Regions from separate parts of the Desulfobacter sp. genome, predicted to be linked through region 2. Evidence: predicted binding sites of a transcription regulator. Region 2 holds the regulator's gene; each other region holds the start of a gene.
The links. The regulator sigma-54, encoded in region 2, starts transcription at its own class of promoters, with help from an activator protein. The targets are predictions, from matches to a motif close to TNTGGCACANTTTCTGCTNT.

Region 1 (7,534 bases), on a different contig from region 2:
AACCGTGTAAATTCCGGTTATGGAGCCGCCGCTTTCAAGGGCGCCGGGACGTTCTAAAAGAATGGGAATCTGGACAAAAAATGAGGGGGTATATCCTCTGGTGGTCGGTGGCTCACCGGCAGCCAAGCCCACATCCCTGGAGGACATGGCAAACCGGGTAATGGAATCCAGCATGAGCAGCACATCCTTTCCCTGATCCCTGAAGTATTCGGCAATAGTGGTGGCCAGATATGCGCCCCGCATACGGGTCAACGGCGGGGAATCCGATGTGGCCGCCACGAGGACAGCCCGCTTGAGCCCCTCTTCTCCCAGGGTCTCCTCCACAAAATCCTTGACCTCCCGGCCCCGCTCCCCAATCAGCCCGATCACCACCACATCCGCAGCAGTATGTTTGGTCATCATGCCCATGAGCACACTTTTTCCCACGCCGGAGCCGGCCATGATGGCCACCCGCTGTCCCCGGCCCAGGGTAATCATGGAATTAATGGCCCCGATGCCGACATCAAGGGGCTCTTTGATCATTTTCCGCTGCAAAGGTCCCAGGGGCTTTCCATACAGATAATAGGAAGTTGAACCTGAAATGGGCCCCTTATTGTCAATGGGATTTCCCATGCCGTCCAACACACGCCCAAGCATGTCATCGCCCACCGGCACCATGGGGGAAGATGCCACCGGCACAATCCGGCTTCCCATGCTGATTCCCCGAATTTCACCAAAGGGCATGAACAGCGCTTTTTCTTTCCGGAATCCCACCACTTCGGCCATCACGGCCTTCCCACGGTTATTGATAATGCGGCACACACCGCCCACGCCAAGGCCTAAGCTGTCCCCTTCGACAATCAGCCCGATCACCTGTGACACCCGGCCTTCGGGCGTCACGGTCCGAACATTTTCCACAGCCCTGGCATAAACGCTGAAATCCACTTTTTCAAAAAAATCGTTCATCATACCTTAACCTGGGTCTTTGCCTGGGCAATGGCATCGTAAACCGCCTTAAGTTTGGATTCTGGATCTGTGGCAATGGTGGCACCGGCACTTTCAATGCGACACCCCCCTTTGGGAATCATGGCGTCCGTATTGACTGTAATATGCGCCAGGGAGCGTACAGACTCAAAAAAGGTCTCTTTAATCATCTCCACATATTCATAGTCTTCTTCGGCCACACTCAGTGTAATTTCCTCCGGGGAGGCAAGCTGGGACAACGCGTCCAGAATTGTGTCCTTGATCACAGCATCGTCTGAATCAAGTTTGGCCATCACCACTTTTCCGGCAATCTGGCAGACAAGTTCCACCAGCTGAATTTCGTATCGTGCCAGCATGCTTTCCAGCATTTGATCCGCAGTTTCCAATGCCTGCCGGAAAGGCTCCAGAACCTGCGCCATTTCCTGGACAATCTCCTGTTTTCCGGCATCACGCCCCTGTTCCAGGCCCTTTTCAAAACCGTCGGCCGTACCTTTGGCAAGCCCGTCGGTCTCTCCCTGTTTAAATCCTTGTATCCGGCCTTTTTCCAGCCCCTCTGCATAACCCTTGGCATGGCCGTCGGCCCGCCCTTTTTCAAGGCCCTTGGCCAGACCTTGTTCATACCCTTTGGCAAAGCCCTGTTCTTCCGGCGTGGGTCCCTGTTCCGGCGCATCCGCATTCTGAACATCCTCTTCCGCCAAAGGCCCAGAGACATTTTTTTTTGTACCGGGTTTATCCGCAACCACATCCGCACCCTGAATCAAAGGCTCGAACAATTCCTCTTTAAGTTGTTTGGTCACTTTATAAAGGGCCTCAAACCCGCCTTCCTCCTTTTGAACGTCCAAGGGATCAAACAAAAGCTTAAACCGGTCAAAATCAGGCCGGGTATCCGGCCTTTTAAGTGACACCTCGTTATCAAAACTGTCAAGGGAACCCACATCTATGGGCTTGAATCCATCATCCGCCAAAGATGACCGCACGTCTTTATGTTCTGCTTGATCAGACAAGGATATCATCCTTTCCTTTACCCAGGGTTATGGTGCCGTCGGCCTCAAGCTCTTTGGCAGCCCTGACCACGGCCTGCTGGGCTTCTTCAACCTCTGCCAGGCGGACAGGACCCATGGCATCCAGATCGTCTTTAAGCATTTCACCTGCCCGCTGGGACAGGTTGGCAAAAATCTTGGCCTTCATCTCTTCGGTTGCGGTCTTCAATGCGTAGGTGAGTTGCTGGCCTTCAACCTTCTTGAGAATTTCTCTCATGGCCGTATCATCAACGTTGGTCAAATCCTCAAATACAAACATGAGTTTGCGGATCTCATTGGCCATGTCTGCATCATCTTCCTCAACATATTCCATAACCGCATCTTCGGTGGATTTATCCACACCATTAATGATATCCACCAGGACTTCCAAGCCGCCTGCTTTGCCTCCGGGGCCCACAGCACCGCTGAGTTCATATTTCAGGGCCTTGTCTACATCACGGACAACATCCTCGGAAATCTGACCCAGACGGGCAATCCTCATGGCAATATCGCCTTTAAGTTCGTCCGGCAAATTCATCATGATTTCCGAAGAAATTTCTGCAGGCATATGGGCCAGGATCATCGCTATGGTCTGGGGATGTTCACCTTCAATATATGTAGACAACGTGTTCACATTCACATTCCGGCTCCAGATAAAAGGCTTGTCCTGTTTCTTCTTTTCCAGGTCGTCCAGAATGGCTTTGGCGTCCTTGTCATTTAGCGTTCTGGTTACGACATTCTTAATAAAGGAGTCCCCTTCAACAACTATTTTAGACTCACCCTCAAATTTGACATTGAAATCAGCGCACACAACCTTGAGCATGGCTGGTGTAATCTGGTCAACCTTGGACATTTCAAAGGCAATGTCAGCAATCTCCTGTTCCTTCATTTTTAAAAACACCTGGGTTGTATATTCTTCTCCCATGTACATGAGAAATACTGCAGCCTTTTGACAACCGTTTAGATTTTCCGGATCAATTGCTTTTGGCATGGAATTACTCCTCCTCTTCCTCCTCTACTTCACCGAGCCATCCCTTGATGATATTCACAGCCTTTGACGGATCTTTTTCCGCATAATACCGGGCCTTTTCCTGGTCACTCATGTTGGCCAGGTATGCGTTCCGCTCTGCTACGGTCATTTTCGCAATGAACTCTTCCTTCTGCTCTTCGGTCATCATCTCAAAGAATTCACGCTGCTGATCCGCATTCATCTCAATAAAGCCAGGTTCCTTATCCTCTCCCTCAAGCAGGGCAAGTTCTTCCGGTGAGGGCAGGGCCTCCTGTTCCACCGTAACCTTGATGTCGCGAACGGTTTTTATGATAGGCCGGATGACGAACAAAAACAATACAAATACCAGCAGTAAATTGGCAATGAGACGTCCGTATTCCTTCTGGACCATGCGCCAGCCTGTAAGTTCTTCCTGGGTTCCCTGCATGTCGCCGATGGAGGCAAAGGGGAAGCACTCCATGGAAATCTGGTCGTTGCGTTCCTCATTATATCCCATGGCCCTGCTGACAATACTTTGAAATTGCTTCATCTCCTCGGCAGACCTGGGCATATACACCCGTTTGGTGTCGCCCTTGCCATCTGCCTGGAACTCATATTTACCGTCAATCACGGCTGCGACTGAAAGCCTTGTGAGCTCAGCCATGGGTTTCTGGGTCTCCCTGACCCGTCGGCTGATTTCGTAATTAACTGTATCATCACTCTTATTGATCCGCTCCCGGTCTTTATTGCCGGTCTGGTCTTCATCGGTGATGGGGTTGACAGATGACGGAATACCGATCTCTTCATTAAGCTGAACCACCTTTTCAGCTTTGTTTTTCCGGCTGCGGATAAATTCCCCGCCCCGCTCAAACGGATCATAAATTTCTTCATTCATGCTGTTTTTGGAAAAATCCATTTCCGAGGTAACCCGGACAATGGCTTTGTCCGTGCCCACGATGCGCTCAAGCATGGTCTCAATTCTGTGCGTCAAATTCTCTTCAAACCGCACCTTATACTGATACTGGGCATCTGCCAGATTTTCTGCATCAATACGGGCCTGCTCTTCTTCGGATTTTCCCTCAAACAGAATCCGGCCCGCAGTATCCACAATGGTGACCAGTTTCGGGGTCAGATCCTGAACTGAAGAAGCCACCAGATGTGCAATGGCAGCCACTTCGTCTTTCTTGAGATCAGCAACCAGTTCCAGCAAAATGGATGCCGAAGGCTGTTTGGTCTCCTCCACGAAAACCGACTCCTTGGGCAGTACAATCATGACCTTGGCATCCTTAACAGCCTCAAATGCGGTAATGGTGCGTGCCAGCTCCCCCTGAAGCGCCCGCTTTTTATTAATTTTCTGAACAAACTCGGTGGTACCGAAGTCGCTTTTATCAAAAATCTCGTATCCAACCCCGCTGCCTTTGGGAATACCTTCCTTGGCCATGGTCAGCCGGACATCATACACCATGGCTTCCGGCACCAGAATAGTGGTCCCGTCACCGGTCAGACGATAGGGCGTCTTGGCGGATTTTAATATGTCCACCACAGCAGCCGCATCTTCCTGGCTCAACCCTGAATATGCGACTTTATAAGAGGTTTTGTTAGCCCAGAAAAACATGGTGATAAACCCTGCCACCACCACTAGAACCAGTCCGCCCAGAAGGACTTTACGGACCATGCTCATCTCTTTGAACATGGTAATGATTTTTTTAATTACGGGATTCATTTACGCGGCTCCTGCTCTGCAAGGGGTTATACCTGCATACGCATGATTTCTTCATAGGCACTCATGGCCTTGTTCCGGACCTGTGCCAGTACTTTAAGGGAGGTGGAGGCACGGCTTAAGGCCATCATGCCTTCATGGATACCAAGATTGCCTTCAATGACAGCCTCAACAGAATCATCTGCCACATGCTGATTATTATTAACCTCCAGGATGGCTGATTCCAGACGTTCCATGAATTCGGGGCGTCGCTTGGCTACCCGGTCCGCCACAGATTCCCGGTACAAAGAAAGTTTGCCGGGGACTGCTGCATTTATCTCATCCATTTATCCAATCCTTTTCCTAAAAAATCACTTACCAATCTCAAGGGCTTTGGAGACCATATCTTTTGTGGTGGAAAGCGCCGTAACGCTGGCCTCATAGCTTCGACGGGCCACCATCATGTCTGAAATTTCAGTTAAATGGTCCACATTGGGCATCTTCACATATCCTGTGTCCGGATCTGCATCGGGATGGGCAGGGTTGTACACCAGGTGAAAATCCTCCTGGGACCTGACAATCTGATCTACCCTGACACCCGTACCGTTATCCGGCTTTTTCTCATCCTCAAACTCAATGGCAGATAATTCAATCTCGCCGGATTGCTCTTTTCGAATTTTTTTTTGCACCACACTTTCAAAGGAGTCGATATTATCGCCTTTAAATACCACCATTTTTCTACGATAGGGTCCGCCGTCTTCACTTCTGGTGGTATCCACATTGGCCAGGTTTTCAGCAATCACATTAAGTTTCATACGATGGGCCGCAAGGGCCGTGCCGCTGATTTTTGCTGCATTCATTAAATCCATGGATTATTTCCCTCCCTCATCAATGGCATAGTTGAGTATGGTCATTTTACGCAACAGCATCTCGGCCGTAGATCTGAATTTCACATTGTTCTCCATCAGATTCATCATTTCCGTATCAATGTTCACCGAATCCAGGTGATAGATGTCCACATCTTCGCTCTCCATACCCTTAATCTGACCGGCAGACCCTTCAATATTGCCGGGCAAATGTTTTTCATTGGTTTTTTCCAGATAATCAGGTTCAGGTCCGGCCATGGCCCGTTTGAGCGCACTTTGAAAATCTATATCGCTGGGCGTATACCCGATGGTATCCATATTGGCGATGTTGCCTGCTATCAGGTTATGACGCCGGGTTGAGATGTCCATACTTTTTCCGATCATCTCGTATGTGTGCCCGAAAATTCTTGAATCAGCCATTTTGATCTCCGTTTTTTCAATTAACGCTTCCAGGTCAGCCGCAGGTGGTATTTAATCCAGATATCCAGATTGGATATCTGGATTAAATATCCGGACAAGCGCGCCGGAATATCAACATCATAAACGAAAAAGCAAATTACATGCCTGAAATAACAAACAGCAGGAACAATCAGAAAGGTTCTTTATATTCGTTCAGTTTATTGCGAAGGGTTCTGACACTGATTCCAAGAATTTTTGCCGCATGGGTCCGGTTTCCCTCGGTCTGATCCAGTGTTCTGAAAATCATTCTATGTTCCATCTCTTTGAGGGACCCTGCAGAAAAGTCCTCATCAGCAAAGGATTCTGCACCTGTGTCTTCAGAAAAGGCTGTTTCTTCGCCATCGTCCATGAGCAGATCCGAAGGGGTGATCATATCGGTCTCAGAAATAAGGACAGCACGATGAATAACATTTTCAAGTTCCCGGACATTGCCGGGAAAGGAATGGTTATGGAGTACGGAAAGTGCCTGATCTGTCAATCCTTTGACAGATCTTGCGTCAATCCTGCAGTATTTTTTTATGAAAAAGTCGCATAAGGGCCGAATGTCCTGGCTGCGCTCCCGCAACGGGGGAATAATCAGAGGAATGGTATTAAGCCTGTAAAACAGATCTTCCCTGAACGCATGGTTCTCCACGGCTGATTTGGCATCCCGGTTGGTGGTGGCAATCACCCGGACATCCACACCCACGGGCTGGGTTCCCCCCACCCGGTCTACCACCTTTTCCTGAAGTACCCGGAGCAGTTTGGACTGCAAATGATACTGCATCTCCGTAATCTCGTCCAGAAACAGGGTCCCCTTGTCAGCCAGTTCAAACTTGCCGGCTTTCCTTGCCAATGCACCGGTAAAAGCACCTTTTTCATGGCCGAACAATTCGCTTTCCAGAAGATTTTCCGGCAGGGCCGCGCAGTTGATGGCGATAAAGGACTGATTACAGCGGGCGCTTTTCTCATGCAGAAACTTTGCAAGCAGTTCCTTGCCGGTGCCGCTCTCCCCCTGGATGAGCACCGATGCCGACGAATCCGCCACCCGGGCGGCAAGCTTGAGCAAATTCTCCATTTTGGGGTCTTTAGTAACAATCTGCACCGCTTTATGCTTAACTGTTTTTTCCTTTTCAGAGGGCAACGGCGCAATGGCTGTGGCCAAAGATTTTTTAACGCTGAGTTCAAGCTGCCTTGGGTCAACCGGCTTGATCAGATAATCCATGGCACCGTGCTGTATCAGACTGACAGCATAATCCACCACAGGATCCGAGGTAAGGATAATGGTCTTTGGCACCCCGGTGTCTGAATCCGCCGCCTGTTTAAGAAAATCCAAAGTAGAGAACCCCGGTGTACCATCGTCGGCCACAACCACCTCAGGTTTTTGGGACAGCAGGTAATTGAGCGCACCCGAGCCTTCGGGCACAGCATCAACCAGAAAACCCATTCCTTTGAACAGATCGGTATAGATCATTCGCTCTTTGGGGTTTTCAATTATGAGAAATAATTTTTGTCCAGGCACGTTGCCAAAGGGTCCTTATGAATTTATCATTTTTTCCGC
Region 2 (7,534 bases):
CTGTCTGAGATATTCAGGGTGTCGGACCTGAAGTTCTTGTCTTTGATATAGTGGTAGAATCCCCGCTTGGTCTCATTTCCGGCCGGATCCCGGGCTTCCACGACAATACGGGTGTCAGGACCCTGGGTATGATCCAGGGCAAAGAAGGCTGCGACCATCATGGGATCATTAAACACACCGGAATATCCCGGGAAAAAATTCTCCCCCACCCTGACGCCGGTTTGAATATTTTTTTCATCCAGTTTGTAAATCACAAGGCCGACACCGCCCTTGGACACATTATGCTGGGAGGTCAACACCTCAAGCCGGGGCGGCACCGTATCAATAACCACTGGCAGCTCTTCATAAAAACGGTTGCCTTTGCCCCATTTATGCCAGGCATAATCCGTTACAATAATCCGGATAACGGCCTGACCGTCGCTCATCCCGTATTTCCGCGTTTCAACGGGAACGGCAAAGGTGTCTGACAGGGTTTTCTTTCCACTGAACAAAGAGAGAATGGAAGGGGAGGGATACGGTTTGTCCCAAAGAATTTTTTCGTTATTTTTCTGCACCAGGGAAACGGTTACATGGCGCAAACCGGTTCCCTCATCCGTTGCAGTCATATTTATTTCATAGGATTGTTTCAGATACGGGGAAGGCAGACGGACATCAGCTTTGGGCACATCTCCCTCATATTTGCAAAACAGAACCCAGCCCACAGGCACGGCAATTGCCAGAAATATAATCAGGAACAGTGTTTTCTTCATCAAACAACCTTATTTTTCAAGAAGTTAGACGGCTATATTTAAAATCATATTAAGATATCAGCAAACGCCTTTCTTATCAAGGAATTTTCCCCTGCCCTGATCCACCTTGACATTTACCCGGACGAATAATAATTAGGTCTATCATTATTTTTTTCTTGTTTTTAAGGATATGCCGAATGACAAACTTTTTTTTTGACCTGACCCGGAACAACCCGAATCTTTTTTTTCTAATTGCCGGACCCTGTGTTATAGAGGATTTAGACACAAGCCTTGGCATTGCAAAACACCTGAAACAGGTCACCGGCGATTTAGGTATTCCTTATATTTTCAAAGCCTCCTATGACAAGGCCAACCGCACTTCCATCCAGTCATTCAGGGGCCCTGGCCCCGAACGCGGTCTTGACATCTTAAAACAGATTAAAACCGAACTGAACATCCCGGTCATCTCTGATATCCACCTGCCTGACCAGGCTGCACAAGCAGCCCAAGTACTCGATATCATCCAGATCCCGGCATTTCTATGCCGCCAGACAGACCTGATTTTAGCCGCCTGCAGAACAGGCAAACCCGTGAACATCAAAAAGGGCCAGTTTCTTGCACCGGCTGACTGCCGGAATATTGTTGAAAAAGCCAGATCCACAGGGAACCGGGACATTGCCATTACGGAACGCGGCACCTGTTTCGGGTATCATAACCTTGTGGTGGATTTCAGATCCATACAGATTTTACGGGAATTGGGCATACCTGTAATTTTTGATGCCACCCACAGTGTGCAGCTTCCCGGCGGCAGCGGCAATGCATCGGCCGGGGAAAGACAGTTTATCGCCCCCCTTGCCAGGGCTGCCGTGGCCTGCGGTGCCCACGGCCTGTTCATGGAAACCCACCCTGATCCGGACAAGGCCCTGTGCGACGGGCCGAACTCCATCCCCCTGGATCAAATGGAAACGCTTTTAACCCATCTGGTCAATATCAGGAAAGCTGCAGGACAGGCCCTATGACAACACAATTGGCAGATATCCGGCTGCTGCTTTTAGATGTGGACGGGGTGCTCACCGACGGCAGCATTACCTATACGGACACAGGCGAGCAGATCAAAAGTTTTAATGCCAAAGACGGCCTTGGCATCCGTCTGCTCATGGAAGCAGGTATTCCTGTCGGGATTGTCACGGCAAGAATCTCGGGCGCCCTGCGCCACCGCTGCGACAATCTGGGCATCACCCTGGTTTTTGACGGGGCCAGGGACAAGGCAAAGGCATTGGCATCCATATCCGCAACTACGCAAATCAGGGCCGCACATATTGCTTTCATGGGGGATGATCTGATTGACCTGCCGGCCATGACCCGGGCCGGATTCGCCTTTACGGTGGCCGACGCCCCTGACGAAGTTAAGGACCGGGCAGATATGATTACGGATTTGCCCGGGGGAAAAGGAGCGGTCCGCCAGGCCTGTGAGGCCATCCTCAAAGCCAAGGGCCTTTGGGAAACTTCGGTTTCAAGGTTTCTGTCATGAGCAGCGCCGGCAAAAAAAAACTGATACTGCCCCTGGTTCTGCTTTTAGGACTCATTCTTGCAGGGTTAGGTGCGCATTATTACATCAACCATCTGCTCACCAGGCCCATAAAACTTGAAAATATAGAGGTGGATGACAAAGCTGCCCTCAAACTCAACATCCTTGAGCAGATTTCCAAAAAAAACGGCATCACCGAATGGAAGCTCAAAGCATCCAGTGCCACCCTGCTCAAAGACCGGAACAAGGCTGTGCTCAAAGACGTTGACATTGTTTTTTACACAAAGCAGAACACACAAGTCCTTCTCACCGCAGCCCGGGGAGAGCTCGACACCAAAACCCATGACATGACCTTTTCAGGGAATTTTATTGTCCGGTATCAACACTACTCCCTGACAAGTGAAACATTGCATTATACCAAAAAACCGCATATAATACGCTCTGATTCAAGGGTTACAATTAATGACGGGAACTCCGTAATAAAAGCAGACAGCATGGAGATCCTGCTAAACCAGGACCTGATCATCTTAAAAGGACACGTAGAAGGACAACTGAGTGAAAATAGCCAGGATTCCAACATATTATAACATCGCTTCGGCGTCATTGCTGATACTGCTGTTTCTTTCTACACAGATCTCCTTTGCAGCCCAGGGGAAAAAAGACATTGATAAGAAACAGCCACCTGCTGACCTGAGAATTACTTCGGATAAAATGGTCGCCAGCAAAGACCAGTCCATGGTGGAATTCATGGGCAAGGTCAAGGCGGTCCGGGCAGACAGCGTGCTTTTAGCAGATTCGGTCAAGGTGTTTTTCCATACCTCGGAAACCAAAAAGAAAGGCCAGTCAAACATCAGGCGAATTCTTGCCACGGGGAATGTGGAATATACAGAAGGGGATCGGAAAGCATTTTCGGACCAGGCGGATTATGACACCGCAAATGAGATACTGGTGCTCACCGGGGAACGAGCCCGCCTGCTTACGGGAAAAAGCTGGATCACCGGCAAAAAAATTACCCTGTTTAAGGCCCAGGAACGGATGGTTGTGGAAAGTGCCGAAAAAACCAGGGTCGAAGCTTTTTTCGATGTCCAAGACCAGGGCAGGTCCATGGATAAGCCTTGAGGGATAAGCCTTGAAACAGATGAGCCGACTGGTGCTGAAAAACCTTGTAAAGGCGTATGGCGGTAAAACCGTGGTGGATCAGGTCAGCCTGACCGTGAACCAGGGCAAAGTGACCGGACTTCTGGGACCCAACGGTGCCGGCAAGACCACCACCTTTTATATGACCGTGGGCATGATCCGGCCGGAAAAAGGCACGGTTCATCTTGACGGGGAGGATATAACCCAATATCCCATGTATATCAGGGCCAGGAAAGGCATTGGTTACCTGCCCCAGGAAACCTCTATATTTAAAAAACTGACTGTCAGGGAAAATATAACGGCTGTTCTGGAGGTTATTGACAAAAAAGTCACGGACATCAACCAGAAAGCCGAAACTCTGATGGAAGAGCTTGGTATACTGGCCCTGGCCGGGCAAAAAGCCGCGTCCCTGTCCGGTGGAGAGAAGCGCAGGCTGGAAATTTCAAGGGTTCTTGCAACGGACCCTCTATTTATTCTGCTGGACGAACCCTTTGCCGGCATTGATCCTCTGGCGGTCATCGACATCCAGCAGATCATATCCCAGCTTACGGACAAAGGCATCGGAATATTGATTTCAGACCATAATGTCAGGGAAACATTAGGCGTATGCGACACGGCTTATATCATGAGCCAGGGTGTGGTTATGGAATCAGGACCGCCGGAAAAAATTATTTCAAGCAAAATAGCGAAACGCATTTACCTGGGAGATAACTTCAGACTTTAATCATGGAACTTGGATTACAACAAAGCCTTGCACTAACCCAGCAACTGGTCATGACACCCCAGCTCCAGCAGGCCATTAAACTGCTTCAGCTGTCCCGGCTTGAACTTGCCGAAATGATCGAGCAGGAAATGGAGCAAAATCCCGCCCTTGAAGAAGTCGTCGTTGATGATGCCTCTGACCAATCCATCACGGCCCAGGAAACCGAAATCCGGGAAGCGGAAAATGATGCGCCTGTCAAGGAAGTCACCATTGAAGAGCGGGTTCGGTCGGATACGGATTGGGAAAATTATATCAATGAATACAACTCCACCGGCAGAATGCACACGGAGTCTGAAAACAGTGAAGCCCCCAATTACGAGGCATTCACGTCTGAGAAACAAACCCTTGAAGCGCATTTGAAATGGCAGCTGATGCTTTCGGATCTTACAGCCCAGGAGGAAGCCATCGGCAACATCATCATCGGCAACCTGAACCGGGACGGATATTTATGCGCCGATGTGGAAGAACTGGCCCAGGCAGCCCAGGCCGACGTCCAAACCGTTGAGCAGGTGCTGGCTGTGCTTCAGACCTTCGACCCCCCCGGGGTGTGCGCCAGGGACCTGTGCGAGACACTTCTCATCCAGGTCCGGCAGCTTGGCATTAAAAACGACATCATCATCCAGATCATTACGGATCATTTAAAAAATCTTGAAAACAGGAACAGTAAAAAAATTGCCAAGGCCCTTAAAATTTCCGTTGAGGATGTGCGGGCCGCAGTAAAAATCATCCAGTTTCTTGAACCCAAGCCCGGCAGGAAATTTGCCACCGATGAATCCGCTTACATCACCCCGGATATTTACGTTTACAAAGTCGGGGATGATTTCAAAATTGTTATGAACGATGACGGCCTTCCCAAATTAAGAATTTCAAGATTCTACAGGGACGCTGTGGCCACCGGCAAAAAGATTCCCAAGGAGACCAAGACCTATCTCAATGAAAAGATGCAGTCCGCCTCCTGGCTGATAAAATCCATTCATCAACGCCAGAAAACCATTTACCTGGTCATGGAAAGCATCATAAAATTTCAAAGGGAATTTTTTGAAAAGGGCATTGCCTATCTGCGGCCTTTGATTTTAAAAGACATTGCCGAAGATATTGAGATGCATGAATCCACGATCAGCCGGGTCACCAGCAACAAATATGCATACACCCCCCAGGGGCTGTTTGAACTGAAATATTTTTTCAACAGCTCCATAGAACGGGTTGACGGGCCTAACATGGCATCGGCCAGCGTCAAGGAGAGAATAAGACAACTCATTGACAACGAAGATTCCAACACGCCCCTGAGTGATGATAAAATCGCCGAAATTCTGAAGGAATCAGACATTCAGATTGCCCGGCGCACCGTGGCAAAATACAGAAAAGTGCTCAATATTCTGCCATCCAACAAACGCAAACAATTATAAAGGGAGTAATTTATGCAGGTCACTATCACGTTCAAAAAAATAGAGGCATCCGATTCCCTGAAATCCTATGTAAATAAAAAGCTTAAACGGTTTGACAAAATGCTGGACGGCCCGGCCGAGGCCAGTGTGGTCCTGAGCGTTGAAAAAATAAGACATATTGCCGAAATCACCCTGACCAGCGGGGCGCTTAACATCCATGCAAAGGAAGAATCCGAAAGCATGTATGCCACCATTGACATCCTGGCGGATAAAGTCAAAAGCCAGATCACAAAACATAAGGAAAAAATCAAAAAACACATGTCAGGCAATAAGTCAAGCCTGGCAGATACCCGGGAGTTCAGTATTGATGAACCGCAGCCCGGGAACACGAGTGACATCGTCGAAGAACTCCTTGATACAAAACCCATGGACATTGAGGATGCGGTGATAGAGCTGGAATCGGGCAAAAAATCTTTTTATGCGTTTATTAATGCCCGCACAGAGCAGGTCAATGTGATTTATAAACATAATAACGGAAAACTGGGACTGATCGCCCCCCAAGGATAGTCGAAACCCATGAAAATCAGTGACATTCTAAAGCTGGACGCCATTATCGCAGAGATGGAAGCCAAAAACAAACCAGAGGTTATAAAAGAACTGTCTGGCGCTGTTGCACCGGTGGCCGGAACCCAGGCCCAGGATGTTGCGGCAGTCCTGATGGAACGGGAAAACTTAGGATCCACAGGCATCGGCGGCGGCATCGCCATTCCCCACGGCAAGCTGGATACAGTAAAATCCATTGCTGTGGGATTTGGGCGCAGCATCAAAGGCGTTGATTTTGATTCTCTGGATAACCGGCCGGTCCATCTTTTCTTCCTGCTTTTAACACCTGAGCATTCCACAGGGGGGCACTTAAAGGTTCTTGCCCAGATTTCCAAGCTGCTGAAAATGAATCAGTTTAAAGAACGCCTGTTATCGGCAGGTTCAGCAGAACAGATTCATCAGATCATTCTGGAGAATGACGAAGACTTTTAACCATGGAAAATCTTAAGGTTTATATCATCACAGGGATTTCAGGTTCCGGGAAGACAACCGTTGCCCAGGCATTTGAAGATGCAGCCTTTTACTGCATTGACAACATGCCCATGGAACTTGTGCCCAAGGTGCTCGAACTGCCGCTGGGGGAGAGTGCCAAGGTCAAGGGTGCAGCCTTTGTGATGGATATGCGGTCAAAAACCTTTATACAAACATTTGTTTCAGGCGTCTCTGCGCTAGAAGAGATGGGCGTTTCTCCAGTCATCATTTTCCTTGAAGCAGATACCCAGACCTTGGTCAAACGGTTCAGTCAGACCCGCCGGCACCACCCCCTGGATACTGGAAAAAACCTTTTAGACAGCATCAGGGCCGAAAAACAGGGCATGGCCCCCATCCGCAAGCTGGCTCACCAGATCATTGACACCTCTCATTTCAATGTGCATCAGCTTAAAGCAAAAATACTGCATCTTGTGTCCAAGGATACGGGTTCCGAAAACTTCATGAAACTGAATATCATGTCCTTTGGCTACAAATACGGCATCCCGGTGGACGGGGATATTGTGGTGGATCTGAGGTTTCTGGCCAATCCCTATTTTGTGCCCCAACTTAAAGCCCATAACGGAGAATCCGATGCGGTAAAAGCCTTTGTCCTGGAAAACCCGGAGACAAAAACCTTTTTAGAAAAATATAACGATCTTATTGACTATCTCATTCCTTTGTATAAAAAAGAGAATAAGGCATATCTAACACTTGCACTGGGCTGTACCGGCGGCCGCCACCGAAGTGTCGCCATTGCCCGGGCTGTATTTGAACGGCTGATAAAAAAGGGCCTGAATCCAAGCTTGCGGCACAGAGACATTGACAGAGACATCATGGAAATATGATAGGCAAACTATGACAGGAATTTTAATTGTAACCCATGCGAATCTGGGGGCAACATTGATTGAAACCCTGGAAT
Region 3 (7,534 bases), on a different contig from region 2:
TCCCTGTCCGTACTCTACGGTGTCCACAATGTCCAGGGCCTCAATCCGGTCGGCTGCCTTTTGAATCTGCTCAAAGCTTGAACGGGCGGTCATGGCAATTTCAATGGCGTCGGGGAGGGGATTCTCCTGAAGCGTCGACAGAAACTGGATTTTTGATCCCATCTCTTTTTTCAGCCGCTCCAGAGCCTGGGTTTTGGGTATAAATACCATTTTCTCAATGCCGCCCATGGACATCAGTTGTTCTTTTACATTGGGCAGCATGGCCGGGGTGAAAGAACCACTTAAGTAAACCATGGCCCGTCCGCCATGATTCCACGCAGAAAGGACCCGGCTGGCGTTTTCAAAAAAAAGAATGAAAACCGATACCAGAAGGATGGAAAGGGCAATGGTCATGATGGTGATTATGTTTAAAAAACGGTTGGACCGGATATCTGTCATGGCTTTACTTAAAAATCGCATCATCTCGCAATCGAAATTTTTTCAGCATAGAATGGTTGATATCCCTTTAAGCTTCCCGTCTTCCAGGGCGATATTTCGTCCTTTACTAAAACGGTCCATCTGCTCTATGTTATGGCTGGCCATGAGAATGGTGGCCCCATTTTGATGATACCCTGAAAGCAGATCAAGCACACGCTGGGCAGATTCTCTGTCCAGGCTGCCCGTGGGTTCATCTGCAAGGATAATGGATGGTTCTCCCACCACGGCCCTTGCCACAGCCACCCGCTGCTGTTCTCCGCCCGACAGGGTCTGCGGCAGGTGATTGACTTTTTTTTCCATGCCCGTGATCCTGAGTACGTGCATCACCTTTTTTTTGATATAGGACGGGTTTTCTCCGGCAACCCTGAGTACCAGGGCGACATTTTCAAAAACGGTGCGGCTGGGGATCAGCTTGAAATCCTGGAACACCATGCCGAAACGGCGCCGCAGAAAAGGCAGTTTTGTCTGTGAAATCCGTGCCAGATTCATGCCGTCAATCAGAATCTGTCCTTCGGACACCCGTTCGGCCAGGTATAAAACTTTGAGCAAGGTGGATTTACCGGCCCCGGAAGGCCCGGAAATAAAAATGAACTCACCGGGTTCAATATCAAGGGAGATGTCGTTTAAAGCCAGTTTGCCGCCATAGCGCTTGGTTACATTAAACAGCCTGATAATATTAGCTTTGCCGCTGTTGGCCCTCATATGGGATTTGCCTTGTGGTCTTTTAGGGATAATTGACTGGCATTGAATTTACTGATATAAACCGCCTGTGTCAAGGAGTGCTGAAAACAGTTTTTCTTACACAAAGCCTTCACTGAACCCGTAAACCGGCTTCTTCCAACTCAGTGAAGGCTTAAAACTTTGACCGTTAGGTTTATTTTGCTGCAAACGCAAGTTTGCGTTGCTTTTCAGGAGAAGAGAAAAGGAAAAACCAGAAAAACCATAGGAATAGATGAATGATCCTTTTTGACTCCCATTGCCATATTGACGATAAATGCTACGACCATGACCTGGCCCAGGTCATGGATAGATCGCGCCAGGAAGGGGTTCTGGCCGTGATGGTGGTCGGAATTGACAGAGCCACCTCCCAAAAGGCCATAGATATCGCATCCCGGTTCGATCATGTCTACACGTCTGTGGGGGTTCATCCCCATGATGCGGTTCAGTGTTCTGCCCAGGTACTCAATGAACTTCGACAACTGGCCCTGACCCATGACTGCGTCAAGGCCTGGGGGGAAACAGGGCTGGACTTCAACCGCATGTTTTCACCACAGGAAGACCAGGAAGCCTGTTTTTCGGCCCAGCTTGCCCTGGCCGGGAACCTGGACCTGCCGCTGATTTTCCATGAACGGGATTCCAAGGGTCGGTTTTATGAGATCGTGAAATCAGACGGACCCACGTCCAGAAAAGGAGTGGTTCACTGTTTTTCCGGCACAAGAGAGGATATGTTTAATTACCTTGATTTAGGGTATTATATTGGTATTACCGGAATTCTTACCATTCTCCAGCGAGGGGAGTACCTGCGCAGCATTGTCCCTTTAATTCCCCGGGATCGGCTGCTCATAGAGACCGACGCTCCGTATCTGACGCCCAAACCCCAGAAAAACAAACACCGGCGCAACGAACCCGCGTTTGTCCGGTCCGTGATGGATTGTCTTGCCCGGGTGCGCGGAGAAGACCCGGACCAGCTGGCCTCTGCCGTGTTCAAAAATACCCTGAATTTTTACAATATACCGGCAAATCCGGCCTGGCCGGGTAAATAGAGTTTGAACCGAAATATAGTGTTTAAGCAAAAAGTTACCCAGATGCAAATTTTTCTGCAACGCCGCAGATGGGTAATTTTTTGTTCAAACAAAATTATTTTTTTTCCATCAGCTTTGTGACCGCCTGCTCCAGCCCGTCCAGGGACAATTCATACATGGGAAAAATCTTGGAAATGGCCATGATGGTGTGAGTATAGTGCCACATCATTTGTGAGACCGGGTTGAGCCACACCGCACACCTGAAAGTTTCAGATAAAAATTTAAGCTGTTCAATGCTGGGGCGTCCGCTGCGATCCGTAATGTGAATGGATCCGTTGGATGCCAGAAGTTCATAGGGTGCCATGCTGGCATCCCCCACAATAACCAGTCTGGTTTCCGGGTCCTGCCGGGAAAAGTCCACTATTTTCTTTGTTTTTTTATACCGGGACGGGTCTTCCCATACACAATCATAAATAGTGTTATGGAAAAAATAGGTTTTTACCTCCTTGAACTGGGCCCGGGCATAGTTGAAAAGGGTCTGGACGACCTGGATATAGGGGTCCATGGACCACCCGCCGTTGTCAATGGCCAGGATAACCTTGAGCCGGTCCTTCATGGCCCGGTCAAAGATCAATTCTATTTCTCCAGCGTTGTGAAGGGTTGCCCGGATGGTCTGGTCCACATTGATTACATCCTTTGGGCCTGCTGGAATCATGTGGCGAAGCCGTTTCAGCGCCTCTCCGATTTTTGCCTGTGTTAAAGGGCCCCGGGTGGAATAGTCCTTGTATCTTCGTTCACCGGCTACTTTCACCGCAGACTTGTTTCTGGAGGTGCCCCCCACACGCATTCCCCCTGGGTGATACCCGGAATGGCCCACAGGTGAGATACCCCCGGTGCCGATCCACTTGCTTCCGCCGTCATGGCGACCGTCCTGATCCTTGAGTCGTTCTTTGAAATATTCAATAAGCTCATCCGGGGTCAATTTTTTCAGGGTGTTTTCATCTATGTTCAGGGCATCGGCCATTATTTTAGGGTTTTTCAGCCATTCATCCAGCATGGCCCTGGCCATCTGGTCGATTTCAAAGCTCTCGTCTTCGGGCAGCGGAACGCCGTCAAAGTGGTAGGCAAACACCTGATCATAAAGATCAAAGTAGCGCTCGCTTTTCACCAGCACGGCCCGGGCACAGGTGTAAAAATCGTCCAGGCTGGTAATCAGTCCCTGGTAAAGGGCCTTTTGCAGGGTCAGAAAAGATGTGGGGGAGACAGGTATTCCGACATCCTTCAATGTGTAGAAGAACTTTAGAAACATGGATAGGTCCTTAGAACCGGTTGCGCCGACCGGTCATTTTCTGGGCCCGTTCATAATCCGGGCTTTTTTTGAACAGTACGCCTAAAAACGGCATGCTGCCCTTGATAAGATCCCCGGCTTTGAAGTCGGGATCTGCCTGAAGCGCCCGTATCCAGTTGATCAGCTCCCGGGTGGCCGGTTTTTTTTCAATTCCGTCAATGTCCCGGACCGCATAGAATGCTTCAATGGCATTTTCTGCCAGCTTTGAATCAATGGAGGGGAAATGGACCTGGATAATTCTGCGCATCATTTTGGGGTCGGGAAATGCAATGTGGTGGAAATTGCACCGCCCCAGAAAGGGATCGGACAAATCTTTTTTGGCGTTGGATGTGATGATGATCACAGGTCTGTGGATTGCAGATACGGTTTGATCCGTTTCAATGATATCAAACTGCATCTGGTCCAGGACATCAAGCATGTCATCCTGAAAATCGGTATCTGCCTTGTCAATCTCGTCAATGAGGAGTACGGTTCTCTTCTCTGAACAGAATGCCTGGCCGATTTTTCCCATCTTTATATATTCATCAATATTGCTGACATCCCTGGTGGAATCCCCGAACCGGGAATCGTTGAGACGGGTCAGGGTGTCATACTGGTACAGGGCCTCCACAAGTTTCATGCTGGATTTGACATTGAGAATAATCAGCGGCATGTCCAGGGTGTCAGCAATGGCATGGGCCAGCATGGTTTTGCCCGTGCCGGGCTCTCCTTTTAAGAGCAGGGGCATTTCAAGGGTCATGGATATGTTGACAATGGATGCAAGTTCAGGGTCAAGTACATATTTATGGGCCCCTTGGAACCGTGCGTCTTGATGTTTTGTCATTGGGTTCTCCGTTATGTCGGGTTTGTTGAAAAAGCATAAACTCAAGCTGGTTGGTTAGCAGCCTCCGTTTTTAGAGTCAATGGTTAATCTATTCTCCCATCAAGGTTTTGTACGTTGAGGGAAAAAGGGAGATACCGGAGCAAGGTCTGCATATAATTAAAATGCGAATGGTTTATTACAAAACTGAAACATTACGTCATGCTCACATAAATCCTTAATGATTGACTTCGTACAGGTTAAATGCTAATGACCTGATTTAATAAATTTTGTGTTAACGCCATGAACAAAACAAGGAGCTTGAATCATGATTGGTGGTATAGGAATGCCGGAGTTGATAATAATTCTGGTGATTATCCTTATTATATTCGGCGCGGGCAAGCTGCCTGAAATCGGTGCTGGTTTAGGAAAAGGCATTAAGAATTTCAAGAAAGCAACAAGAGAGCCCATTGATGACGACAAGGAAAAGGAGCCTGAAAAAATAGATAAAAAGTAGTGGCGTTTGTTAGTTGCTGTTTTTTTAAGCTTTTTCCGCAGCCAAGCATGCCATGTGCCTGGCTGATTATCCATGCTTTTTCAACGATTCGACATATCATCTATCCGCCTGTTGTCCGTCTGCCGATTTTTAGCCCCCCACCTGGAAAATGGTTACAAAAAAGTAATATGTCTCATTTTTAAGCAGACATTATTGTAATAAATTTTGTTCTTTTCTTTGGTTTGCAGGTGCTGGCCGCATGCGTGCTTTATAACCTCTTGAAAATAAAAGACTGGCACATTCATTGCAACACTTATAACAAGTGATGAGAATCGTTTTAGGGTATTGTTCGGGCGGTATGGGATGTTTTGCCGGAAAAAGGGCATATATTAAAAGGTCAAAAATCAAGATATCAAACAGATATGGACAGTCCTGAAGCCAAACTATTAGTTGAACAGAAACAAGTGCTGGTAGATCAGTATCTCCAGGGGAAAGAAACCAATTTCCTGGAAAAAATGACTACCCGTCTCGATGAATACTTTTACCGGGTGTTTGAGAAAAGTATTGCCGCCAGGAAAATGGTTATCTCGGGCAGTCCTTTTGCCATCATTGCCCTGGGGGGATACGGAAGGAAAGAGCAGTGTATTCATTCAGATATTGATCTGCTCATCCTTTTTGATAAAACCATTCCGCCTGATGTGGAGGCCTTTGTCCAGGAACTTTTGTATCCCTTATGGGACGCACGGTTTGAAGTCGGGTACGCGGTCCGGAACATCAACGAATGTATTAAAATGTCCTTTGAGCGCTTTGATATCCTGACCACCGTGCTTGATGCCAGGTTTATCTGCGGTGCCTCCCTGATATATTCCGCATTCATGGAAAAGTTCAGGCAGCAATTAGCCGCAAAGCACTTGAAGCCCACACTCAATTATTTGTACGAGAACGGAGAAAAGCGCCTGGAGGATTTCGGGGACTCTTCCTATCTGGTTTCCCCTGATTTAAAATCAGGTTTTGGCGGTTTACGGGACTATCACACCCTGCTGTGGTACGCTAAAATTAAATCCAATATCAAGTTCCGCCGGGATCTGGAGTATTACGGGTTTCTTTCCCATTTTGAATACGAGAATCTGGAAGATGCGTTAACCTATATCTGGGATGTGCGCAACCGCCTGCACTATATCAGTCACCGCAAAAACGATACCCTGCATTTTGAACATCAGGCAGAAGTAGCCGGTTTGATGGATTATGCGGATATGTCAGGCTTGCCTCAGGTGGAGGTTTTTTTGGGTGAGCTGCATGAGAAAATGGATTTTTTAAAGCAGATTTACCAAATTACATTTGAAGATATTGTATCCACCTGCCGGGTTAAAAAAGAAGCGGTTGCCGCACAGCCTACCAAAACGGATGGTCTGGTCGTAAAAAAACGCCGGCTTTGCTTTGCCAACACAGTTTCAATTATCCAGCACCCTGATTTACTGCTTCGTATTTTTCTTGAAAGTGGTCAGACCCGGATCCCCCTGTCCATTGAGGCCAGGCGGATCGCATCGGAATTCCGTCACCTTGTGGATGATGATGTCCGCACGGATCCCGGATGCGTTAAGATTTTCAAGCGGATTCTGGGCCTGTCCCTGTGGAAATTCAATGTACTCAATGTCATGCTTTCCACCGGCATTCTGGCGCAGTTTATTCCGGAATTCTTGCCGCTGGTGCACAAAATTCAGTACAATCAATACCACCTGTTCCCTGTGGACAAGCATTCCATCCGCTGCGTACAGATCCTTAACAATTTCAAGGATCCCGGCGACACGATGATGGGAACCCTTTATAACTCCGTGTTCAAGGAGATCAGGAATAAAAATGTTTTGCTTGTGGCAGGCCTTCTCCATGACATCGGTAAAGCCGATCCTGCCAAAGAGCACTCTCTCAGAGGTGCCGGAATTGCCGGACCTGTTGTTGACCGTCTCGGATTCAGTCCTGCGGAAAAAGAAGACATTCTTTTCCTCATTGAGAACCATTTGTTTTTGGCAAAAACCGCCACCCGGCGGGATATTTTTGATGAGGAAACCGCCGTTTACACAGCGAATAAGATAGGAAAAATCCGGTTGTTGCGCATGCTTTTCCTGATCACTGTTGCAGATTCCAAGGCCACGGGACCCAAGGCCTGGAACGACTGGACGGAAAACCTGATTAAGGATCTGTTTTTTAAAACCATGAGCATCATTAAAACAGGGGAACTGGCGTCCAAAAAAACCCAGCGTTTGATTGAAAAAAAGAAAAAAGATGTCCTGGACCTGTTGCGGGAAAGCTGGAGGGAAGAAGAGGTTACCCGGCAGTTGTCCGTCATGTCCCGGCGCTACCTGCTTTACGTGCCGCCCCAGAACATCGTGGATCATATTAATTTATTCAGAAATCTTGGGGACCGGGAATATATCTGGCAGATCACAAAGGCAAATGAGTCAGATATGAGAACCGTTTCCATTTGCGGCAAGGACAAACCCGGGTTTTACTCCAAGCTTGCCGGCGTCTTTTTCCAGAATAATATTGATATTGTCGGATCCCAGGCCTATTTTCTGGGTGACAGCCATTTTCTGGATATCTTCAATGTCCGCCCTCCCCAGGACCGTCTCTTTGAAAAGGAAAAATGGGAAAAGGCCGGACAGGATTTAAGCATG
Region 4 (7,534 bases), on a different contig from region 2:
AAAGGATTCAACAAAGGCGGCAACATTGATCATTGCGTAGGTGTAAAGAAAGAACATGGTGACGACACCCGCCAGAATATTAAATGCCTGGCCGGTGTTGCCATTGCCTGCCCACAGGATCGTGGCCATGGTTAAACCCAGGGTCAGCCACAGGGCGCTGACCGGCTCATTGGCCTGGCCTGCCCCCTTTTCAAAAGGGTGCAGGATGGGGATCAGCCGGTCCCTGGCAACGGCCTGGATCACCCTGGGTGCCCCCATGAAGGATCCCAGGGCACTGGACAGGGTGGCTGCAAACACACCGGCAACCACCAGGAATCCGGCGTTAAAAAGCGCCTGGCTGCAAAGTGTTTCAAAGGATGAGTAAATCAGTTCTTCCCGGGATTGGGCCCCGCCGCATAAAAGGATCTGAAGCCCGTACACAATTAACCCTGTGGCAACTGCGCCAAGGGTGCCTGCCGGGATGGCCCGGGCCGGATTCTTCAGGTCCCCGGACATGCTGATGCCTGCCATGATACCGGTGACTGCCGGAAAATAGATGACAAAGACTTTCCAGAACGTATATATGTCCTTTGTATAGCCCGGCCCGAAGTTTTTTGAAAACAGGTGAATGTCAAAGTGAACCAGGGCCCCTCCCAGAAACGCGAGAATGGAAAGTAGCAGAACCGTCATGATAAGGAACTGTGCCCGCACGGCCCATCTGGCACCGGCCCGGGTGATAATGAACAGAAAAGCGGTGGTGATCAGGGCAATGGTTCTGAAGTGGACTCCAAGGGCCGGAAAGGTCCGGATCATGGATTCGGTAAATCCCAGGATATAAAACGGAACGGAAATGGCCTGGGAGCAGAACAGGGCCAGCCCAATGGCTCCGCCAAGCTCAGGTCCGATGGACCTTGATATCAGAAAATAGGCACCACCTGCCGAAACAGGCGTATTTGTGGATACTGCTGAAACGGAAATTGCCGTCAATAGTGTGATGGCATGGCTCAGGCACAAAATCAGAATGGTTTGAAAAATACCGGCCTGGCCAATGACAAACCCGGCGCGCATGAACAGGATTACACCGAGAATTGTGAGGATGGACGGCGTAAAAACGCCGCCAAATGCGCTAAGGTTATTTCCTGTATGACCCTGGCCTGGTTGTGGTTTTCTGGTGGTTGCTCCCATGACCGTAACCTTTCCCCCAAGGATATTCTGCTCCATCCGGAACTGCTTCGGCTGCTTCAGGCCTGGCCGGATTTTTTGATTCCAGAATGCCACATTTCTTGTAAAATTTCCCTGGGAAAATTTAACTTTATTTTTTTGGGGGAGGTAAATATTTTTTTTTAAGGGAAGTTTGCAGGGGCGTTTCCATTTTGCCTGCTATTTGATAATGTATTCAGGATAAGAATAGAAACCCAAAGGAATAATCCGTCTGTATTAATAAATATCATGATATCAAGATATTATCTTTATATGAGACTCTTTTGCCTGTTGGCCCGGCATTTGCCGGTGATGCCGGTTTTGGGAATCGCTGCTATTTTCTGGTCTGCAGGGCCGGTGCTTGCATCCCAATCCGGCCTTGGTTTCAGTGTGCATACCCTGGCATCAAAGATTCCCGGAAAAACAGCCCTGATCGTGGGCGGCATCCAGGGGGATGAGCCGGGCGGGTTTAATGCTGCGGCCCTTATTGCCACCCGGTATAAAATTCTGTCCGGCCAGGTCATTGTGGTCCCTAACCTCAATTTTGAAAGTATTATTAAGCGCAGCCGGGGTGTTTACGGGGACATGAACCGCAAATTTAACCAGGTGAGCAAAACAGATCCCGAACGGCTGACCATTGCTAAAATAAAGTCAATGATCACTGACCCGGACGTGGATTTTATTTTAAATCTGCATGACGGCTCGGGATTTTTTACGCCCACCTGTGAAAGCAATCTGCGTAATCCTGACAGGTGGGGGCAAAGCATTATCATTGACCAGGCCCGGATGCCTGTAAAATACACAGGCCTGTTTTGTGATCTTGCAGTCACGGCACAGCAGTGTGCCCAAGATGTCAATGCCCATCTTATTGATCCCGGTCATACGGTGGGCGTTAAAAATACCCGGACAGCAGAAGGGGACGAGGAAATGGCAAAAACACTTACCTTTTTTGCCATGAAAAATGAGAAACCCGCCTTTGGTGTTGAAGCCAGCAAGTCCTTTCTGACCCCCGGGCGTGTATACTATCACCTTCTGGCCATTGAATCCTTTTTAAAAAAGGCCGGGATTTCTTTTGAACGTGATTTTTCTTTAACCAGGAATGAAATAGAAAAGGCCATTGACAAAGATATTGCCCTGACCCTGGGTGAGCGCAGAATTCTGCTCTATGCTGAAAATATACGCAATCGCATCAATTACCTGCCCATGGAAAAGGACAAAAGGCTGCAGTTTCTGGTCAATAATCCGCTGATGGCCCTGGTGCACAATAAATCCGATTTCAGTCTGTACCACGGCAACCGCTGCCTTTCCCGTCTCAGCCCCCAGTATTTTGAGTATGATCTGGGAATAGACAATATTGAGATGGAGGTTGACGGCCAGAAAAAAATAGTTCCCTTTGGTTCCAGGATTCCGGTTAAAGAGCAGTTTATGGTGCATCCCATACCGGATCACCGGGTGAACATTATTGGATTTTCAAAACAGGATATAGAGGACGAAACAGGTGTTCTTGTCACCAAAAATGATTGTATGCAGCGTTTTTCAATTGACCGGGACGGCCTGATTTTCAGGATTGAAGTCTATAGCCAGGGAAAATTCAATGGTATGGTGCTTGCGGACTTCAGGTTCTGGAACAAAACCGCCGACATGGTCGGGACCACCAGCCATTTCAGTAGCAAAAAACAGGTGTTCAGGTAGTGAATAATTGACAAGGAATTTTTAAAGCAGGAAAAATGAATCCAGATACAAAAAAAGAGAAAATGATCCCCCGTCAGACTTTTTATATTTCCATTCTCATTTCCCTGACACTGGGGGTTTTGATTGGCACCGCATATACATCGTTCAAGCTGGCTGATTCAAGGCAGCCGGGCATGGGACATATGCCGCCGGGCATGGTAGGGAATATGCCAAAAAGCATGTCGGCGCCTGAAAAAGGGGCGGGTGAAAATCAAAGACCGGATCTTGCAACCATGGCAGATCCTCGTATCAGGGAAATGCAGGCGTTTTTGAAGGAAAATCCCGATAATGCCCAAGTCTGGATCGAACTGGGCAATACCTTTTTTGATCTGGACCGTTTTGGGGATGCCATCAATGCCTATGGGAAAGCCCTGTCCATTCAGCCGGACAATCCACATGTTCTCACAGACCTTGGGGTGATGTATCGACGGAACAATGAACCTGAAAAAGCCCTGGAGGCTTTTGGCAAGGCCATTGCTGTTCAGCCTGATTTTGAAACCGCCTGGTTTAACAAGGGCATTGTCTATATGCACGATCTCGATGATCTCCCCAAAGCCATTGAGGCCTGGGAACAGCTGGTAAAAGTTAATCCAACTGCCCGGACATCCGGGGGAAAACGGGTGTCTGAGCTGATTGAAACCCTGAAAACCAAAGCCCGGTAATGCAGGATCTAAACCGGATTTTTCCCGCCACCCCCAAAGGGTGGCAATATGAACTGGTATATAAACGTATCCGCCATATCTATTTCAGGATATACCCGGATAAAAAAATTGTTCGGATTTCCGCGCCTTCCCGGATCAGCCAAAAAGCGTTTGAACATGCCGTTCAGTCCAAATCTGCCTGGTTAACGCAAAAATTAACTGCTCTGGGCGATGGGCCGCCGCTTTTTAAACCATTATTGGCAATGAAGGACAGCTTTTCATGCATGGTATGGGGCCGGCAACTGTCTGTGGTGCGTGGGACCTGCAATGCCCGGCCCGGAATCTGTTTGAGCCCCGAATCCGAATCCGAAATCGTTATCCGGGCACCTTCCGGTTTTGATCCGAAAAAGGAGGCAAATCTGTGGAATCGATGGCTGCGTACGCTCTTAAATAAACGCATTCAGATTCTGCTTGAAAAATGGCAGCCTGTCATGGGTGTGGCACCGGCCGAATTCCGGCTGAAAAAGATGAAAACCCGATGGGGATCCTGTAACACGGTTGCAAGGCGCATATGGATCAATACGGTTCTTGTGCATCTGGAACCCTGCCTGCTGGAGTATGTGCTGGTCCATGAACTGGTTCACCTGCTGGAACCGGGGCACACACAGCGCTTTTATCAGATTATGGAAACATATCTGCCTGACTGGAAGGAAAGCGAGATGCGCCTGGATAGAATAGAGTTAAGTAAGATTTAAGACACAGATTCAGTTTTTTTATCTGTGGATGACACGGCATTGAAAAATTGGCGGCTTCCTTCGATATCGGCAATCAAATCCGAGTCTGGGCTTTCGCGCACCATTGGAATAGGTCGACGGCAGAAGCGCAAAAGCGGTTGTCTGAATAAAGGCCTGAATCAGGCCTGAATATAGGCATCCATTTCCGGATACCGGGTCCTGAAGGCGTTAAATTCATTCAGTGTCCGGTCATCAAATGGATCAAGGGCAAACAACCGGCTCAGAATTTTTGCGGCATCAATAATTTTATCCCGTTCATCCCCCGGTTCTGCTTCGATAAGGCGCAGTAGCCCATACAGGGCAAATCGGTCTTCAGATATAGACAACACCTGATTGTAATAATATCTTGCCTGGGAGAATTGTTTCATCTGCAGGCAGGCATCTGCAATGCGTGTTTTTGCGATGGCTCGGCTCATTCCGGCTGCCATGGCCTTTTCCCACAGCTGTTTGGCCTTTTCGTATTCTTTGTTGCCCCGGGCACAATCTGCCAGCCCGTCCATGGCATAGACATTCCGGGGAGCAATATCCAGAATCCGTTCGAACAGGGCTTTTGCATTGGAAAAATCCTCTTGCCGACGGTAAAAGTTGGCCAGTGCGCCAATGGCTCTGGGATTTTGGGGCTGTTTGATCACAAGCTTTTCAAGAAGCGGCCGGGCCAGGTCAAATTCCTTGAGGCGGACTAGGATATTTCCAAGGCCTGACAGGGCAAAGGGGTCATCAGGATTCAGGTTGATGGCTTTTTCATAGATCTGTCTGGCAGCGGTAAGGTCTCCTTTTTTGGTTAAAGCATCAGCCAGCCGGGTCATCACAAGGTAGTTTTCAGGGTAGGCATCCAGGGCCTTGGCCCAGATGCCAATGGCTCCGTCCAGATTATCGCTGCCCCTGTATGCGTCGCCAAGACCGGACATGGCAAAAGGATTCAGCGGGTCTGCCCCAAGGCACCTTTGATAATATTTTGCAGCCGTTCTAAACTGTTTTTGCATTCGTTTGGTATCACCTAACGCAACCAGTACATAAGGGTTTATAGGCAATATTTCCAGAGCCGCCAGCAACAAGTCTTCCGCCTGTCTGGGCTTTCGAACGCGAATAAGTTCACGGGCAGTTTTGCATAAACTCAATGCCTTAATCGCATCATTTTCTTCGTCTTTTTTTTCTTTAACGCTCTTTTGCATTAGCAGTATACCTAATCACAATAAATATACGGCCAATTGTGATGCTTTGTTTGATATTTCGATTAATCGTATATATAGTAGCGCGGTTGATTTTTTGTCAATGGAAAAAAATTATAAACTTCCTGCTGCGCATTGGTTCTGTATTGATCTCCAAAGTGGCCGCTTGCAGTCTGCTCCTGCCATATTCTACATAATTGTTTTCCGGGGCTATTCCCGGGGAAAGACCGTGCACGAAATTGTAATCCTCTTTAGATCCCTTATGGATACTCATTTCCGTTTCTTATTTTTGTCTCTTTTGCATGAAAACACAAAAACGTATTTATTTTCACGGCTGAATTTTGACAATGAGGATGAAATAACATTATTGTAATCAATTAAATTTCAAAAATGTTATTTCATTTCAAGATGCCCTCGAGGGATTTATATATAAATATTCTTTAATTTCAAACAGATGTATTAAAATATTAAAAAATATGATTTTTGGCACCCCTCTTGCTTTTTACAAAGCGTAAGTTGTTTTAATGCACATTTAACAAAGGAAGAAAACATGAAAAAAATTGTAGCGGTAATTAAACCGTTCAAGGTGGATGAGGTTAAAGATGCTTTAGCCAAAATCAGCATTAACGGAATGACTATTTCGGAAGTCAAGGGCTTCGGCCGCCAGAAAGGGCATAAAGAGGTGTACCGGGGCGCAGAATACCAGACAGACTTTGTACCCAAAGTTGAACTGAAAATCTGTGTTGCAGATGACCAGGTCCAGGCTGTGGTGGATACAATAGTAGAAACAGCGAAAACAGGAAAAATCGGTGACGGTAAAATATTTGTTCTTCCTGTGGAAAATGTTGTCCGTATTCGTACGGGTGAAACCGGAACAGAAGCTTTATAAAATTTAAATTATTAAACATAATAGGAGATTAAAAAAAAATGAAGTATGTACTGATGATTCTGACTTCGTTGGCATGCACCATCACAGCAGCATGGGCCGGGACAGACGAGGCCCCGACAGTGCTCTCTAATGCCGAGGCCATCAAACTGGTCCAGACCCATGCCGACTATGTCTGGACCCTTATTGCAGCAGCCCTTGTTTTCTTTATGCAGGCCGGGTTCGCCATGGTGGAGACAGGTTTCACCCGTGCTAAAAACGCGGTAAACATCATGATGAAAAACCTGATGGATTTTGCCATGGGATCACTTTTCTTCTGGGCCATTGGTTTCGGCCTGATGTTCGGTACCTCTAAAACCGGTTTTTTCGGTACTACCGGTTTTTTCCTAAGTGATTTTGAGGTCGGCGGAGATCCCTGGGTACTGGCGTTCTGGATGTTCCAGGTTGTGTTTGCCGCAACTGCTGCCACCATTGTTTCCGGTGCCATGGCTGAACGCACAAAATTTACCGGTTACCTTATTTACAGCGCGGTTCTGTCCGCATTGATCTATCCCATCTTTGGTTCCTGGGCCTGGGGGTCGTTGTTCAACGGTTCTGGCTGGCTTGAAGGTCTTGGGTTCATTGATTTTGCAGGCTCCACAGTTGTTCACTCTGTCGGTGGCTGGGCTGCGTTGGCAGGTGCCATCGTTCTTGGTCCCCGTATTGGGAAGTTCACCAAAGACGGTGGTGTTAAACCTATTCTTGGTCACAATATCCCCCTGGCCGCCCTTGGCGTGTTTATCCTGTGGATCGGCTGGTTTGGTTTCAACCCGGGTTCCACCACTGCTGCAAATAAAGACATTGCAATGATTTTTGTAAATACCAACCTGGCTGCTGCCACAGGCTGTGTTATATCCATGATCGTCTCCTGGGTTAAGTTTGGAAAGCCTGAAGTGGGCATGAGCTTGAACGGTGCCCTGGCAGGTCTTGTGGGTATTACTGCCGGCTGTGCCAATGTTACACCTGGTTCAGCCATTCTGATCGGCGCCGTCGCCGGTATTCTGGTTGTCTTTGCCGTACTGTTTTTTGATAAAATCAGAATTGACGACCCTGTTGGTGCAGTTTCCGTACACGGTGTATGCGGTGCCTGGGGAA

Region 1: a site for sigma-54 is predicted at 6,084-6,103, ahead of flgB (flagellar basal body rod protein FlgB). Genes of this name have one in related genera too.
Region 3: a site for sigma-54 is predicted at 5,154-5,173, ahead of glnD ([protein-PII] uridylyltransferase). Genes of this name have one in related genera too.
Region 4: a site for sigma-54 is predicted at 5,997-6,016, ahead of AB7U36_RS02965 (P-II family nitrogen regulator). Genes of this name have one in related genera too.

What each region holds. Positions count from the first base shown of each region.
Region 1 is NZ_JBFXHE010000051.1:3,856-11,389, reverse strand. It holds gene AB7U36_RS06200 (FliI/YscN family ATPase) at 1-948, opposite strand, end outside; gene AB7U36_RS06195 (FliH/SctL family protein) at 945-1,976, opposite strand; gene fliG (flagellar motor switch protein FliG) at 1,960-2,973, opposite strand; gene fliF (flagellar basal-body MS-ring/collar protein FliF) at 2,978-4,693, opposite strand; gene fliE (flagellar hook-basal body complex protein FliE) at 4,720-5,016, opposite strand; gene flgC (flagellar basal body rod protein FlgC) at 5,041-5,538, opposite strand; gene flgB (flagellar basal body rod protein FlgB) at 5,542-5,955, opposite strand; gene AB7U36_RS06165 (sigma-54-dependent transcriptional regulator) at 6,125-7,495, opposite strand; gene AB7U36_RS06160 (tetratricopeptide repeat protein) at 7,511-7,534, opposite strand, start outside.
Region 2 is NZ_JBFXHE010000005.1:24,480-32,013, forward strand. It holds gene AB7U36_RS01195 (M23 family metallopeptidase) at 1-749, opposite strand, end outside; gene kdsA (3-deoxy-8-phosphooctulonate synthase) at 926-1,747, shown strand; gene AB7U36_RS01205 (KdsC family phosphatase) at 1,744-2,259, shown strand; gene lptC (LPS export ABC transporter periplasmic protein LptC) at 2,256-2,843, shown strand; gene AB7U36_RS01215 (LptA/OstA family protein) at 2,812-3,375, shown strand; gene lptB (LPS export ABC transporter ATP-binding protein) at 3,395-4,117, shown strand; gene rpoN (RNA polymerase factor sigma-54) at 4,120-5,562, shown strand; gene hpf (ribosome hibernation-promoting factor, HPF/YfiA family) at 5,575-6,108, shown strand; gene AB7U36_RS01235 (PTS sugar transporter subunit IIA) at 6,118-6,576, shown strand; gene rapZ (RNase adapter RapZ) at 6,579-7,460, shown strand; gene AB7U36_RS01245 (PTS sugar transporter subunit IIA) at 7,471-7,534, shown strand, end outside.
Region 3 is NZ_JBFXHE010000021.1:16,452-23,985, forward strand. It holds gene ftsX (permease-like cell division protein FtsX) at 1-462, opposite strand, end outside; gene ftsE (cell division ATP-binding protein FtsE) at 481-1,179, opposite strand; gene AB7U36_RS03255 (TatD family hydrolase) at 1,434-2,240, shown strand; gene AB7U36_RS03260 (vWA domain-containing protein) at 2,335-3,528, opposite strand; gene AB7U36_RS03265 (AAA family ATPase) at 3,539-4,390, opposite strand; gene tatA (twin-arginine translocase TatA/TatE family subunit) at 4,695-4,883, shown strand; gene glnD ([protein-PII] uridylyltransferase) at 5,285-7,534, shown strand, end outside.
Region 4 is NZ_JBFXHE010000019.1:152-7,685, reverse strand. It holds gene AB7U36_RS02990 (hypothetical protein) at 1-1,200, opposite strand, end outside; gene AB7U36_RS02985 (M99 family carboxypeptidase catalytic domain-containing protein) at 1,429-2,871, shown strand; gene AB7U36_RS02980 (tetratricopeptide repeat protein) at 2,907-3,572, shown strand; gene AB7U36_RS02975 (M48 family metallopeptidase) at 3,572-4,306, shown strand; gene AB7U36_RS02970 (tetratricopeptide repeat protein) at 4,465-5,517, opposite strand; gene AB7U36_RS02965 (P-II family nitrogen regulator) at 6,065-6,403, shown strand; partial or broken gene AB7U36_RS02960 (ammonium transporter) at 6,442-7,534, shown strand, end outside.